Regions from separate parts of the Sphingobacterium sp. ML3W genome, predicted to be linked through region 2. Evidence: riboswitches for the same ligand, from Rfam matches in the RefSeq annotation. Region 2 holds a riboswitch; the other holds the start of a gene.
What was found. A riboswitch is a leader RNA that binds a small molecule or an ion and turns the genes downstream of it on or off. The one in region 2 is predicted to bind thiamine pyrophosphate.

Region 1 (8,503 bases), 990 kb from region 2:
AGAACGCATTTGGTCAAATCAATTGAATGGAAAGGACCAAAAACAGGTATTTTCGAAATGCGTCGCCATTACTCGAATTATTTCAAGGGTATTCCAAATTTTAAAGAATATAGAATGCGCCTTGTTAGTCTACAGACGTTTGAAGAAATTCAGGAAGTTTTGGACGAAATCCAACATAATTTTGTAGAAGAAGCGATTTTTTAAAAATCGCTTCTATCTTTTTGCCCCAACATTTTCATAACCGTTTTTTTCTCCACAAAAGCAGCTCCCAATATATATCCTAACAACAGCCCATTCCCTATCCAAAAATTACGATCAAAAGCTGTATAATGAATATACACTATAGCAACACCAACCAACATGTAAGCCGCTATTTTAAATAGCTTATAAGGAATAGGGTAATTTCTTTGCCCCCAAAAATAAGATAAAAATACCATCACTATATACGTGACAGAAGTGACGAATATTGCACCAACATAACTATATTGAGGTATAAATATATAGCAAAGAAAAACTGTCAATAAAGCACCTATTCCAGATATATATAAACCGTAACGAGTTTGATCGGATAATTTGTACCAAACAGAGAGATTCATATAAATCCCAAGCATAACATAGTTGAAAAGTATAACAGGAATAATGAACAAGCCCGACCAATATTCCGCACTTTCCTTAGGCGAACCTCCTTGGATAAAATACTTCAACCAGTCGATATTGACTGATAGCCCAATCATAACAATCATCATAGCTATCACAAAATACTCCATAATTACTGCATAAACCTGTCTCGAATTTTCATTTTTTGAATAGGAAAAGAAGAAAGGTTCAGCTCCTAAGCGAAATGCTTGGACGAAAATGCTTAAAAAAACAGCGATTTTAGCAATAGCCCCATATATTCCAACATCTCGATCAGCAATATCTTTAGGCAAAAGCTCAGGCATCATTATCTTATCCAAATTCTCATTGATGATATAAGATATATTTGCAATTAAAATCGGAAAACTATACCGAAACATATCCCCTAGCAAGACTTTATCAACCTTAAAACTGAAGGTTCTTATCTCCGGTAATAACATCAATAAGGTCAATGTACTGGCAACAAAATTTGATATAAAAACATATCCCAACCACGAATCAACATACCAAGATGAAAAGTAAGAGGAAATAGCCGGAAAATGTTTAAGTAAATAAGGAATGAATACAATGAAGGTTAGATTTAACACGACAAAAGTGATGATATTTACAAGCTTCAATACACCATAGCGCATTGGTCGTCCATTAGCGCGAACCTTTGCAAAAGGAACTACCGCCAATGCATCCACCACTAACGTTAAACCTACAAAATAAACATAGCTCTTATATTCGCGTATAGAGTCAATATTTTCTTTGGCAAACCAAATGGCAATATCATGAGAAAAGAGAAGAATCGTTATCAGAAAAATTAGAGAAGTAAAAATAGTAACAACAAAACTATTATTGAAAACTTTTGATTTATCTTCATCTTTTACTTTCTGTAAATATCTAAAATAGGTTGTCTCCATGCCAAAGGCAAGGAAGGCATTGATCATCGCAGCCCAAGAATACATATTCGTAAAGATTCCATAGGTGGAAGCTTCAAATTTACGAACAAATATAGGCGTTAGAACAAAATTCAGCAATCTGGAAATAATGGTACTTAAACCATAAATCAGAGTTTGACCCGCAAATTTCTTAAAAACAGACAAGATGGTAGAATTTATTTAGATGATAATTTAAGCACTTCAAAATTCTTAAATCCCTTCCAATCTCCCTCTTCACATGTCACCTCTTCTACCTCTGCACGTTCAGGTCCCTCTTCACAGAATTCAACTAAGGAAGTCAATGCAAAATCATCACCTTCAGCCTCTACATAAACAGAACCATCGGCCACGTTTTTCACAAACCCCTTAACTCCCAATTGGTCCGCTACAGCTTTTGTAGAGAGTCTAAAGTAAACCCCCTGTACTTTTCCCTTGATAGAAATATTGAAATGTTTCATATCAACAAAAGTACAGAAGATTTTGAGTATTTTATTATGCTAATCGTTGTACAGAAACTTTATCCGTTAACCTAAAGTGTTCCATATTTTTCAATAACACCAAACCTGGTTTTTTACCTATTTCAATTGATCCAAATTGATCATCGATATTCAAAGCTTGCGCTCCGTTAATCGTGGCCCATTGAATCGTCTGCTGAAAATCTAAACTTTCAAAATGTTTATGCAAGACTTTAAGCTCATCTAAAATTGATAGCGAATCATTAGATGCTAAACTATCTGTACCTATTACAATTTTCTGATTATCATTCACAAAATTGAGCACTTTAGGTAATTGCCCCTCAATATATAGATTAGCTTTCGGGCAAAAACACCAAACAATATCACGTCCCATTCTATCTACAAAATCCAAATCCTTTAACGAAGTGTAAGTATTATGCACTAGAATCAACTTATTAGGATGAGGCAAATACGGTAAATAAGATTGTATTGAATTACGTGCCTGAGCCTTGAATAAATCAGGATTCTTACCTATTTTTTTAAAAAAATCTAAAAACTCACCCGTTTTATATCTAAATAATTTATTCTCTTCATCACTTTCTTGGTTATGAATACTAATAATATTGACATCAGGAACAGCTTTCTTAAATTTTTTAAGTAGAATCTTAGAACAAGAGTATGGCGCATGAGGAGTAATTGACGAATGCGCAGGGTCAAATTCGTGTATCAAATCTTTTGCCTCTTGCAATTTGCCGTCAGCCTCGTCTGGTTCTACACCAAAAAATTCAACAAAAGTGTGGTATAGGATTTTACTAGATTCCTTAATCTTAGAAGTATTATCCGTATTTGCATGGTCAGCTACCGCTACGATACCATTGTTATACATTTGTTCATCTGCAGCAGCCATGGCCTTATCAATCACTTTCAGTGAAGAAGTTCGACTGGTCATAACACTAGTAAGAAAAGCTGGTAATCCAGTTTTTTGCGGAATCGCACCCTTCATGTGGGACAATTCTAAATGACAATGCGCATTGATAAATCCCGGAACAATAACTCCATCAAATTTTTCAATATGCTGGCCCTTCAATTCCATCGACTTACTCTCATAAATACCTAGAATTTCTCCATCATCATTTACTTTCACCACTCCATCTTTAATTGGCAAAGATGTAATTGGTAAGATATAGTTAGCGCTAAAATATTTCATTATCATAAAAACTTTAAGAATCACTTTACATTCAGGTTAATGTAAAGCAATTGTGATTAATAACGTTAAAATTCGTGCCAAAGTTTAGTAAAAAAATTATTACCATTAAAAAAATCAAACTTACATAAATAGTTTAATTATTTAATCATGATAAAAGTTAAAAAACAACTTACTTACATTAACCTAAACGAATTTCAAATGAATTTCAGGTTTAATATAAATTCTTTAATTGCTAAAAATAATCACAAACAGCTAAATAATTAAATTTTAGCATATTTATTGAAGATATGAAATAAGTTTAATTACGGCCAATTAATTATCAAAAAAAACACTTTCTACAGATAGAATGTAAAATTTGTAGCTATTCACTGACGCAATGACAGTAAACTACTCCAATAGATGAATTTTGATTTAACAATTCAGAACTTTCACATTAGAAATTAAACATTCTTTTTAAGCTTAATCCCAAATGACTTAATAAGACGATACTAAATCTATATCATAATTTCTTATTTATATACGAATACCTAAAAACTCGCTCCCTCTCACTAATTCAGGAAATTACACTTAATCTTTTTAGTACTGATATTATTTGATAACTTCGCATATCAATAAGGGGTGCCTTGTTCTAAGAACACGAATAAAGGCTGAGAATATACCCAACAATACGGTTTGTATTGTGCACCTGATCCAGATAATGCTGGCGGAGGGAAAAGGTTAGTTAAATAAGTAAAAACTGTTGTAACCCCTTGCAATAGTTGTTTAACTCAAAATTCAATTAAAAAAACATGATTAAAAATTTAATCAACACAGTAGTATTTTTAGGTATAGCGCTATCCTCTTATGCGCAGAACAATCTTACTATCAAAGTATTAGACAATGTAACGAAAAAGACTTTGCAGGGTGCTAGTATCAACCTGATAAATAGTCAGATTAGAACTTCGATATCGGATCGAAATGGAATATCAAAATTTTCTGAGCTATCCAATGGAAAATATGACGTTGCTATATCCTATATGGGTTACAGCCCCGAAAAAAAACAATTCAATTTACTCGGCAATAAAATATTAGAAATTTACCTTAATCCTCATATGATAAAGACCGAGGAAATTATTGTACAAGCAACACGTGCCAAAAGCAATTCTTCTACAACCTATAAAAATCTGACCAAAGAAGACATTGCTAAAAACAATGTCGGACAAGACATTCCTTACCTGTTAGATCAGACACCCTCTGTAGTGATTGGATCCGATGCCGGAGCTGGTATCGGCTATACCAGTATGCGAATTCGTGGTTCTGACAATGCGCGCATAAACGTTACGCTAAATGGTATACCGCTCAATGATGCAGAAAGTATGGGTTCATTCTTCGTCAACCTTCCAGATTTTGCTTCTTCCACCGAAAGTATCCAAATACAAAGAGGTATAGGTACCTCTACAAATGGAGCCGGTTCATTTGGAGCTTCACTGAATATACAGTCCAATATATTGGATAAAGAGCCAAGCGTAGAATTCAACAACTCCTTTGGTTCTTATAACTCCTGGAAAAATACGTTAAAAATTGGTTCAGGGCTTTTGAACGATAAATTTGCATTCAATGTTCGACTTTCCCGTATATTAAGTGATGGGTATATTGACCGTGCATCGTCTAACCTAAAATCATTCTATGTCGATGGTGGCTATTATAGCGATAAGCATATTTTAAAGGCAATCGTGTTCTCAGGTAAAGAACAAACCTATCAATCTTGGTATGGAACTCCCGAACCAAGACTTAAAAATGATGTAGAAGGAATGAAAGACTATGCCAGTAATGATGGCTATACTGCCGAGGAAACAGAAAATCTATTAAACTCGGGCCGAACTTATAACAAGTATTTATACAAAAATCAAACCGACAATTACACACAAACACACCATCAACTACATTACAGTAACTTTATTAATGAGAAGTTGACATTCAATGCTGCTTTGCATTACACCAGAGGAGCCGGTTATTATGAAGAGTTTCGCCCCGAGGAAAAATTATCCAAATACAATCTGCCTCCTGTCATTATAGGTGCAGATACCATATCCAAAACAGATTTAATAAGGAGAAGATGGTTAGATAATCATTTTTATGGGACAACCTTTTCATTCAACTACAATCCATCTGAATATTTAAAATTTACATGGGGAGGTGCTATAAATCAGTACAAAGGTGATCATTATGGTGAAGTCATCTGGGCCGAATATGCTTCGACCAGTAATTTAGGAGATAAATATTATTTAAATAATGCCAAAAAAAACGATGCCAGCACATTTTTAAAAGCAGACCTTACGTTAAATAACTGGCTATTATTTGCGGATATACAGTATCGAAATATTAGTTACACCATTAAAGGTGATGATGATAAAATCAAAGCAATGGATTTTCATAGAAAATTCAACTTTTTAAATCCAAAGTTGGGTTTCACTTACCTATTAAATGAGCATTCAAATTTATACGCTTCTTATGCCTATGCCAGTAAGGAACCTGTTCGTAATGATTTTATCGATCTATTAGGACACAACCCAAAGCCCGAGAAAATGCAAGATTTGGAGCTTGGCTATCGACTCAAAAATGATAAATTCAACTTGGGAACTAACTTTTACGGGATGTTCTACAAAGACCAGCTCATCCCTACAGGTGCCCTAAATGATGTAGGTTCAACACTAAGAATAAACATTCCTAATAGTTACCGTTTAGGTATAGAACTAGACGCTGCATGGAAAATTTCGAATAGATTTGGATGGAAAGCAACAGCAGCATTTAGCGAAAATAAAATAAAAAACTTTTCAGATGAAACAAGCGGTGAAATACTAAAACGAACAGATATTGCACTCTCCCCAGCTACCATAATATCGAGTGAATTTTCATATAGCCCATTTCATTCATTAGAACTTGCATTAATATCTAAATATATTTCAAGACAATATCTAGATAATACCTCAGCTAAAGAGAGAAGTATTAATCCATCTTTTGTCAACAATATAAGAATGAATTACAGCTTCTCAATTTTAGGAGTGAAAAATATAGGCATTGGACTAATGATCAATAATATCTTGAATGAAAAGTACGAGACAAATGGCTACACATGGGGATACATGGATGGCGACACACGCAAATCCTTTAATTTCTATTATCCTCAAGCTACAACAAATTATATGTTAAGTGTAAATGTCAAATTTTAGTCCAACCACTGAGGTCTATATATTGATATAGACCTCAGTGGTTAATACGTACAAACCATATTCTTTCCGATTGTTCATCGCAGTCCAACACCTTTCCGCAATAGAAGCGAGAGAATCGTATTTAATAATATTTTTCTTAATATTGCTATATGCGTGCAGTAATACAACGAGTTTCTAGGGCCAGCTGTTCGGTCGATAACACGATCACAGGGCAAATTAAAGATGGTCTATTAATCCTAATCGGAATTGCAGATGAAGATACCACCGAAAGCATGAAGTGGATGGCTCAAAAATTTGTCAATCTCCGTATATTCAATGATGATAAAGGCCTGATGAACAAATCGGTTCTTGATATTTCTGGCAACATCTTACTCATTTCACAATTCACTTTATTTGCACAAACCAAAAAAGGAAATCGTCCCTCCTTTACACGTGCCGCCAAACCAGATAAAGCACAACCAATGTATGATCAATTGGCAGATTATCTCACTATTTTATTGGGGAAAGAAGTACAACAGGGCATCTTTGGAGCTGATATGAAAATTGATTTGTTAAATGATGGCCCCGTTACAATTATAATGAACACAGAAGATAAAGATAATTTCTAATACAATGACAATAAAAGAAGCACAAGAAACCATTGACAAGTGGATTAACACGACAGGAGTTCGTTATTTCAATGAGTTAACCAATACTGCAATGCTCATGGAGGAGGTTGGAGAAGTCGCTAGAATAATGGCTCGACAATATGGGGAACAATCATTTAAGAAGTCGGATAAGGAAGTAAATCTCGCAGATGAAATGGCCGATGTTCTGTTTGTATTGATGTGTTTGGCAAACCAAACTGGAATCGATTTGACAGATGCTTTAGAAAAAAATTTAGAAAAGAAATCAATACGGGATGCCGATCGCCATAAGAACAATGATAAATTAAAATAATATTTTAATCCTTCACAACACACAACAATTTGGCAGCATTAATCGTTTATATTAGTACCAAATTAATTTTAATACAGTTCCATCGAGAACTGTTGAAAGGCTGTATCAAGAAACTTGATACAGCCTTTTAATTTCTTTATCTTTAATGCAGATCATTAATTCCCTTTGGAAATGAATTTCACAAATTACCTCCATACATTAAAATACCATTTGCTATTTACAATCTTAATGATTGGATTGCAAGCTGCAGCTCAAGACCGAGATAAAGAATTTAAACTTCAATATGACTCGAATGATGTCGTACTAGAAAGTAATTTTAGAAAAATATATGTACTTGATTCCAGGAATGACACCACTCATTATGGTATCATACAAAAAGGTTTTCTAGGGAAATCTGCAAAAGTTATTGCTAACCCGGCTCTTGAAGAGCAATTACAGAGATATTTGGAAACGGTTACGCAAACTAGCCAAAACAGTGACACGCTCTTACTGCAGATCAGAAGACTCTCCTTCTCCGAAATAGGCGGTGGAATAAAAGAAAAAGGATTTTTCGATTTTCGAGCTAACCTCTATCAAAAAAAGGGAAACTATTACTTCTCGATTAACCACATCGATAGTAGCTTTCAAGTTTCTGGATTAGACGTTTCCAACAAATTATTAAAAAAGGGAAGTTATATTATTGATTCCTTTATTCGTACAAACCTCGCTGCCCAGATATCATCACCTGAATCACTATCAATCCATGATATCAAAAATATCGATTATAAAGAAAAAGAGCAATTGCCCTTATATTCAGCCGAGCATCTAGTAGATGGTATTTACTTGGATTACGAGAGCCTTAAATTCCAGAAACCCAATCACCCTCTTGCAGATAAGAGAGATTCCAAAGGAAGAATCAAGTATTATTATTACACGAATGATAAGGGAAAGATTGTCAAATTAAAAGACTCCCAGATATATGCTATTGTCGATAATGATGAGACCTATATCTCCACAAATTACGGTTACTATCCACTCGTTATGCAAAATGATGAATATTATTTTTATGGACTAGTAGATGAGAACAGCACTAATATCTTTGTCTCCGCTTCCATAGGTTCAGGATTTGGTGGTGGTATGGTCGGAATTGGTATG
Region 2 (8,503 bases):
TGCACACCATTGAGGACCACAGAAGTTTTACTCACGTTCATCTGTTCTAAGTAACGATATGGATCAACATTTCCATTACCCAAAGAACCATAAGAAGCACGGAATTTTAAATTATTAACGACCGCTTTAACCGGTGCAAAGAACTTCTCCTGCGACAGCACCCAACCTGCTGATATGGAAGGAAAAAAACCAAAACGTTGATTTTCAGGAAATTTTGATGAACCGTCGTAACGACCATTCAACTCGATCAGATATTTATTATCATACGCATAGTTAAATCGGTAAAATAAACCCAAATATGCCCATTCTTTACCACCTCCTGAAATATTATAATTCAATCCATCCATCAAATTGAAGTCAGGTTTACTCTCCAAAAGAATACCATCACGCTGAGCACGTAACGCCTTTGTGGTTGAAGATTCGACATTATAACCCACTAAGCCATTAAAATCATGCTTATCATTAAACGTCTTCACATAATTTGCTGTAATATTTCCAGCCAAGTAGCGCGTGTTTTCATTCCATTCGCGAAGCATACTTCGTCCGAAACGAGCCATTTCACCTGGAGCATTACTATAATTCAAATAATTATTCGTGCGCGTTTCATTTTCCCAAGTTCTAGAATAAGTAAAATCACCTTTCACAGTCAGATCCGCAATAGGTTTGATAATTACACCTGCAGTATTACGCAAATAGGTGTTATTTAAATCCGACTTATTGTTCCCTTCCATGTAAGAAGCAACCCCTGTATATACAGCTGTATGCGTATACGTTCCATCGGGATTTTTCATAACTGCCATGGGGTAACCTTGATGCTCAAATTGTCTCCAGATATTGCCATCACCATCAGCAAACATGGGGTAGCGATAATCATAGGTACTGATCTCTGTATTATTTTGAAAAGTTAACCAATCGTTGATCTTAACCTCTCCCTTCCCACGCATGTTATATTTATTAAACTTGTCTGGATTATATTTAAAAATACCATCCTGATGGTAATACCGACCAGACAATAAATATGAAGCCTTTTCACCTCCGCCAGAAATACTCAATGCTTGCTCAGTTGCTGGCATGACATCTTTATAGATTTCGTTATACCAATCTGTATTTCCGAAATATTCATATCTGTTTTTTGCTTCATTAAAAACCACATCCTCACCAGTTGGATTTTCATTATGTTGCTTTAAAGCCTCAAGGTATTCAAGGGAAAAAGGGTAAATATTATTAACCGAAATTGGTGTAGATTTATAATCATACCAAGCGTTGAAGCCATCATTAAAATTCTTAGCCCATTCATAGCCATTCGTAACCAATTTTGGTTCTACGGTACGTTTATTAAAAGAATAACTTGTATTAAAATCAATTTTTGTCTTTCCTTTAACTGGTGTTTTAGTCGTAATCAAAACCACCCCAAACGCCGCTCTAGAACCATAAATAGCTGCCGAAGAGGCATCTTTCAGAACCGTTACAGATGCGATATCATTTGGGTTAACCATATTTGCATCACCTTCGACCCCATCAATAAGGACTAAAGCAGCACCACCAGCACCAATAGATGTTGTTCCACGAACATTAAAAGTTGCACCCCGTGTAGGGCTACCATCGACCATCCTAAGATTTAAGTTTGGAAGTGTACCTTGCAACATGCGTGAAAGATTTGGTGCAGGTCTATTTTCCAGCACTTCTGAAGTAATCTGAGAAACAGCTCCTGTTAAATTTGATTTTTTTTGTGTCCCGTAACCAACGACCACGACTTCTTCCAAATCGTTTTTATTATCTAAAGTGATTACAATTTGCTGGTTAGGTTCAATCTGAAAATCCTTGGTAGAGAAACCTACACAGGAAACTGTTAACGTAAACGATTTTGTTTGCGATACGGAGAAATCAAACTCACCACGATCATTTGTTGCAATCACATTTGTCGTCCCTTTAATCGCCACAGTAGCGCCCGAAATAGCATTTCCTCGTCCATCAACGACCTTTCCTGTCACTTTCCCTTGTTCTTGCAAGAGCACCGTTTCAATAGCAAAACTAGACCTCGCTTGCAAATTATTAGCAAAAGAAATTCCTGCCAATAGAAATATTGGTATAAATTTATTCATGATTTAATAGGGGAAATTATAGGCTTAATTTAATTTGAAGATGCTTATCACTTCGAACATATGTTGATACTACTTCATAAGTTAAAGCACTTTGACCAGCAGAAGCCGTCAAGACCTGTGTCGATTCAGGGTATAAAGTCAGTTTTTGCGTCGCATTGCCATCCTTAAGCTCTAACTCAAAATATAAATCACTATTGTTTGTTAATTCATAATAATTTACATCACCTTTTTTCGCAGAAGCAGTCTTGTGGTATGCAGGACTTAAAGAAACACATGCATGAAATAAATCGCGAACATGCTCTTCCTTACCAAAAAGATAATTGCTAGACCAAGCTATCGTACGACCTTGCTCCAAAGCCTCTCGGATAGATGCGGCAGAACGGTCTTTGGACATCACTAAAGTCATCGTACGGTGTACACCAGCTCGGGAGATATCATAATCATGCGCAATGAGATTATGGACATCCGTATTTCCGATAACCGTAAGGTTACGGTCTAAAGCCCAATCTAAAGCCTTTTTATGAAAACCAAAACCATTGACAACTTCAATACCATTTAACTTCTTTTCGGCATACATTTTCTCAACAAATGGAACCCAATCGTAAGACCCTTTGATTGTAGTCGCCTTCCATCCTGGGTGATTCCAAAAAATAAATGCATTCTGATCTACAGCTGCCTGAATAGCCTTTTCATCCAAACTCGGCGAGTTGTCAACTACAAGGTTTTTATCATCTTGAATGAATAAAGCATTAAAATGTCCTGGAGGCGTACCTCGTGTGATTTCTGTACCCTTGATAAGTAAAATATTACTCTCGGCAGCTATATTTTTCGCCAATTCATAAGATCTCAAATTACCTGGTTTCACATCGTCTTTATGTGGTGTATACTCGACATGTTCGGTAAAAGAAATTGCATCCAGTCCTTCCTTCCAAGCTTCTTGCACACGAACATTAGGCCAAACATGTCCATCTGTAAAAACAGTATGCATATGAAAGTCACATTTTAACACTTGATAATTATTAACATTTGGAATATTAATAACTTCTCTTTTCTTAGGGTTTCTAAATTCTTGTAGCTGTACTACAGTATCGTCTTGTTGCGCGAATACCGACGAAGAAGCTACAGCTATCAAAGCAAATAAACTTGATTTCTTTTTAATTATAGGTAGATTTTAAAATTCCTCAAATGTAGACCTTCATTTTAACACACATATTAACAGGCTATTACTATTGTATTAACAAAGATTTGATTATCCCATTAATTATTAATACAGATTTAATTTTCACTACATATGCAGGAACACGGTTACTACCATATCCAAGATGAAAATGGTGATTACTTTTTTCTTCTTTTCGTTTATTAGAATATTTTCCCTAGTTTAGTGAAAACTTTAGGGGTGTCTGCAAGATTTGCAGGCTGAGATTTTACCCTTAGAACCTGATCCGGATCATACTGGCGTAGGGAAAAGTAAGATGTCTTCATTGTGCATATACCTGCATAACTGTGGCCATTCCTAAAGTTTTTTACATTAAAAAAATTAAAAGGAATGGAACTCACAATCAACCACCAACAACGTTTTTTCGCACAGCCTCCCTCCTCTTTGGAAGGATTGATGCTTTTGGAATTTCCAGAAAAAAGCAAGGGCATTGCTGTAGCCCTGAACAACCAAGTTATTCCTAAAAAAGCTTGGTCTACCACCCAACTAAAAAATCAAGACACAATTCTCATTATCACTGCAACACAAGGCGGATAAATACACTTATACCTAAAATATACCATTATGTTAGAACAGAACATTACCCAGACTCCTTTTCCAAATTCGAAAAAGGTCTATATCTCAGGACAACTTTTTCCAATTCGAGTTGCCATGCGTGAAATCACGTTAAGTCCAACCAAATTGAGCAAAGGCGGAGTAGAAATCAATCCACCAGTCACTATTTATGATACATCAGGTCCTTATACAGATGATCATGCACAAATCGATATTCGAAAAGGGTTACCTCGAACGCGGGAAAATTGGATATTGGATAGAAATGATGTTCAGATTTTACCCCAGATCAGTTCGGACTACGGTAAAGAAAGATTAGCAGATATCGAATTGGATCAACTTCGTTTTGAATACAGCCATAAACCTAAAAAAGCATTGGATGGCAAAAATGTTAGCCAATTGCATTATGCCAGAAAGGGAATCATAACGCCCGAAATGGAGTATGTAGCCATCCGTGAAAACCAGCGTATTGAACAGATACAGGCTGCAACAAAAGGTATGGAACATCAACATGCTGGACACAGTTTTGGAGCTCGTACACCAAAAAAATCTATTACACCAGAGTTTGTCCGTGAGGAAATTGCGGCTGGTAGAGCCATCATCCCAAATAACATCAACCACCCAGAAAGTGAACCGATGATCATCGGACGAAATTTCTTGGTTAAAATCAATGCCAATATTGGCAATAGCGCAGTTACTTCCAGTATTGAAGAAGAGGTAGACAAAGCGGTATGGGCTTGTCGTTGGGGTGCTGATACGATTATGGACCTTTCAACGGGTAAAAATATTCATGAAACACGTGAATGGATTATCCGCAATTCGCCAGTTCCAATCGGAACAGTTCCCATCTACCAAGCTTTAGAAAAAGTAAAAGGTGTAGCGGAAGATCTTACTTGGGAAATATTCAGGGATACCCTAATCGAACAGGCCGAACAAGGAGTCTCCTACTTCACCATACATGCGGGTGTTCTTTTACGTTATATCCATTTAACAGCACAGCGTGTTACCGGCATTGTATCTCGTGGGGGTTCTATCATGGCAAAATGGTGTTTGTTTCATCATAAAGAAAATTTCCTATACACTCATTTTGAAGACATCTGTCAGATCATGAAACAGTACGATGTTGCCTTTTCGTTAGGGGATGGACTTCGCCCAGGCTCTATTGCCGATGCCAATGATGCTGCACAATTTGCTGAATTGGAGACTTTAGGTGAATTAACGAAAATTGCTTGGAAACATGATGTACAGATCATGGTTGAAGGACCTGGCCACGTACCGATGCATATGATCAAGGAGAATATGGACAAACAACTGGAAGTATGTGATGAGGCTCCATTCTATACATTAGGTCCATTGACGACAGATATTGCTCCTGGTTATGACCATATCACATCGGCTATAGGTGCAGCTATGATCGGTTGGTTTGGTTGTGCCATGTTATGTTATGTGACTCCCAAAGAACACCTGGGTCTACCCAATAGAAAAGATGTGAAAGATGGTGTGATCACCTATAAATTGGCCGCGCATGCTGCCGATCTTGCTAAAGGCCATCCTGGTGCTCAATATCGTGACAATGCCTTGAGCAAAGCAAGATTTGAATTCCGTTGGGAAGACCAGTTCAATCTTTCTTTAGACCCGGATACCGCACGAGAATTTCATGATGAGACACTACCTGCAGATGGCGCTAAAGTAGCACACTTCTGTTCCATGTGCGGTCCTAAATTCTGCTCCATGAAGATTACGCAAGAGATTCGTGATGCTGCCGAACAAGGAATGATGGACATGTCCAAAGAATTTATAGAACAAGGTAAAGAATTGTATTTATGATCATTGTGATCACTGCTGAACAGCATGTATATCATGAATCGTACTGGATAAATCTGATGTTTGAGGCCGGATTGAAATTATTGCACATCAGAAAATATGCCTTCTCGGATAAGGAAATGTCCCTATTTGTACAGGAAATTGCTCTTCCTTACCGAAATCGCCTTGTCTTGCATAGTCATCATCATCTTGCTGAAGACTTGGGGATAAACAGGCTACATTTCAACGAAAATGATCGAAAGTCAAATAAACAGGACCAATACGATCAGGATATCATCCGGTCGACATCTGTTCATAGCATCGACGATTTCAATACGCTGGATAGCCAGTGGTCTTATGCTCTGTTCAGTCCTATGTTTTTAAGTATTTCGAAGCCTAATCATGGAAAAACCGATTCAGTGAAGCACGAACTGGCGTCTCGAAACAACCTGCAAGTCCAATTAATTGGACTTGCAGGTATCCATGCCGAAAACATGGGGACACTATATGCGGCTGGCGTAGATGGTGTGGCGCTACTGGGTACAATCTGGAAAAATGAACAACCTTTAATCAGTTTAAAAAAATGCCTACAGAAAGACCTTACGTACTCAGCATAGCTGGATTTGACCCCTGCGGAGGTGCAGGGGTACTTGCAGATAGCAAAACAATGGAACAGCTACATGTTCAGGGTATGGCTGTATTAACTGCCAATACCTTACAATCTGCTGATAAACTTTTCCAATTGGAATGGTTTGCGCTGCATGATATATTATTTGCTATCGAAACACTTCTTGTCAAATATCCGATAACAGTAGTTAAGATCGGCATTATACCCAATCCATCATTTTTGGTAAAAATAGTATACGCCATCCGAAAGCATTGTAAAGATGCGTTTATCATTTGGGATCCTGTCATCAGCAGTACTTCTGGTTTTAATTTTTTCAATCTACAGCCCTGTACTGGTTTTCCAGCTATCCTGAATCAACTGCAATTGATAACGCCCAACCAGTTTGAATATGAATATTTTCAGGAAAATGGGCTACTCGACTTCATTCAAACGACGCAAGTTGCCATCTTGCAAAAAGGAGGACATCAACGCGAGTTTAAAGGAACAGATATCTTACATACACAAAACCAACAATTTCACTTGCCTCCATCGGGAACACAGGTTTGGGAGAAGCATGGTTCTGGATGTGTATTGTCGTCTGCAATCGCAGCTTATATAGCCTTAGGTCATGATTTAAGGACAGCGTGCCGCTTGGGGAAAATTTATGTCGAACAATTTTTAAATAGTCATGACAGCTTACTCGGTCAACACCATGTTCAGTAAAATTCAATATATATCGCAAGGGAAAACCGCCATAGAGCAGGAAAAAAACATTAACAACGTGCTCAAGTATGGTGCCGATTGGATTCAACTTCGTTGGAAACAAGGCGATGAAGTACAATTATTAGCCTTAGCAATTCGGGTGCAAAAAAAATGCATACAGTACGGTGCTACCCTTATCATCAATGATCATATTGGCATTGCCAAAACGATTGATGCTGACGGCGTCCATTTGGGGTTAACGGATACAAGCATACAGAAAGTTCGGGAATTGCTTGGCCCAGACAAAATGATCGGTGGTACAGCCAATAACTTGACTGACGTAAAACAACGCATCGTAGAAAATTGCGATTATATCGGTCTTGGGCCATTGCGCTTCACGACAACCAAAGAAAAACTAAGTCCAATTTTAGGCCTTAATGGATACCAACAGATCATGCAACAATTAAAAAATGAGGTCATTACCTACCCGCCTATTTATGCCATAGGTGGTATCTCGCAAGAGGATATTATACAACTACAGGAAACTGGATTGTATGGGGTAGCTGTTTCTAGTCTACTATCCGAACAACCTGACCTCATTCAAGAACTCAAAAACAAACTACAATGGACAATTTAATAATAGCCGATCGTATATTCCAATCCAGACTTTTCTTAGGAACAGGGAAGTTTGGTCATCTCAACCAAATGCATGATGCTATTAAAGCGTCTGGATCTGAATTGGTGACGATGGCTCTAAAACGTTTAGATCATCAATCTTCTTCGGACACATTTTTAGAGGCTTTACAAATTCCTCATGTACACTTATTACCCAATACTTCTGGTGTTCGTAATGCAAAAGAAGCCATTTTAGCGGCACAGCTTGCGCGTGAAGCTTTGGAAACAGATTGGATAAAACTGGAAATTCATCCAGATTCCCGTTACCTCATGCCTGATCCAATTGAAACGTTGCTCGCCACTGAACAACTCGCAAAACTGGGTTTTATCGTACTTCCATATATACATGCCGACCCCGTTCTATGTAAAAGACTCGAAGATGTCGGGACAGCTGCAGTGATGCCTTTAGCTGCACCAATTGGGAGTAATAAAGGTTTGCGCACGTTGGATTTCTTAGAAATGATCATTGTCCAAAGTCATGTTCCGGTGATCATTGATGCCGGTATTGGTGCACCTTCGGATGCTGCGAAAGCGATGGAAATTGGTGCAGATGCGGTATTGGTCAACACCGCCATTGCGTCAGCGCAATATCCCATACAGATGGCCGAAGCATTTAAAGAAGCCGTAATAGCGGGTCGAAAAGCTTATCAAGCGGGTCTGGGCGTATCGGAAAATCGGGCTATAGCATCCAGTCCTTTAACCTCATTTTTAATTGATTAAAATATAACTATGCAAGCTTTTCAGGAACTATTTGCGCAATATGAATGGCAAGATATCAAGCGAAAGATATATAACACAACAGTTGAGGATGTAAGAAGAAGCCTACATAAGGAAAAAAGAAACCTA

Region 1: another riboswitch for thiamine pyrophosphate. It lies ahead of KO02_RS02040 (TonB-dependent receptor); the one in region 2 lies ahead of thiS (sulfur carrier protein ThiS).

What each region holds. Positions count from the first base shown of each region.
Region 1 covers NZ_CP009278.1:444,996-453,498, reverse strand. Annotated here, with positions in the region: gene dusB (tRNA dihydrouridine synthase DusB) at 1-204, shown strand, start outside; gene KO02_RS02055 (oligosaccharide flippase family protein) at 201-1,724, opposite strand; gene KO02_RS02050 (acylphosphatase) at 1,736-2,017, opposite strand; gene KO02_RS02045 (amidohydrolase family protein) at 2,052-3,221, opposite strand; TPP riboswitch at 3,826-3,950, shown strand; gene KO02_RS02040 (TonB-dependent receptor) at 4,010-6,430, shown strand; gene dtd (D-aminoacyl-tRNA deacylase) at 6,580-7,038, shown strand; gene KO02_RS02030 (nucleotide pyrophosphohydrolase) at 7,043-7,369, shown strand; gene KO02_RS02025 (hypothetical protein) at 7,541-8,503, shown strand, end outside.
Region 2 covers NZ_CP009278.1:1,430,218-1,438,720, reverse strand. Annotated here, with positions in the region: gene KO02_RS06220 (SusC/RagA family TonB-linked outer membrane protein) at 1-2,102, opposite strand, end outside; gene KO02_RS06215 (Sb-PDE family phosphodiesterase) at 2,119-3,234, opposite strand; TPP riboswitch at 3,485-3,583, shown strand; gene thiS (sulfur carrier protein ThiS) at 3,649-3,855, shown strand; gene thiC (phosphomethylpyrimidine synthase ThiC) at 3,883-5,697, shown strand; gene KO02_RS06200 (thiamine phosphate synthase) at 5,694-6,290, shown strand; gene KO02_RS06195 (bifunctional hydroxymethylpyrimidine kinase/phosphomethylpyrimidine kinase) at 6,257-7,003, shown strand; gene thiE (thiamine phosphate synthase) at 6,993-7,619, shown strand; gene KO02_RS06185 (thiazole synthase) at 7,607-8,377, shown strand; gene thiH (2-iminoacetate synthase ThiH) at 8,387-8,503, shown strand, end outside.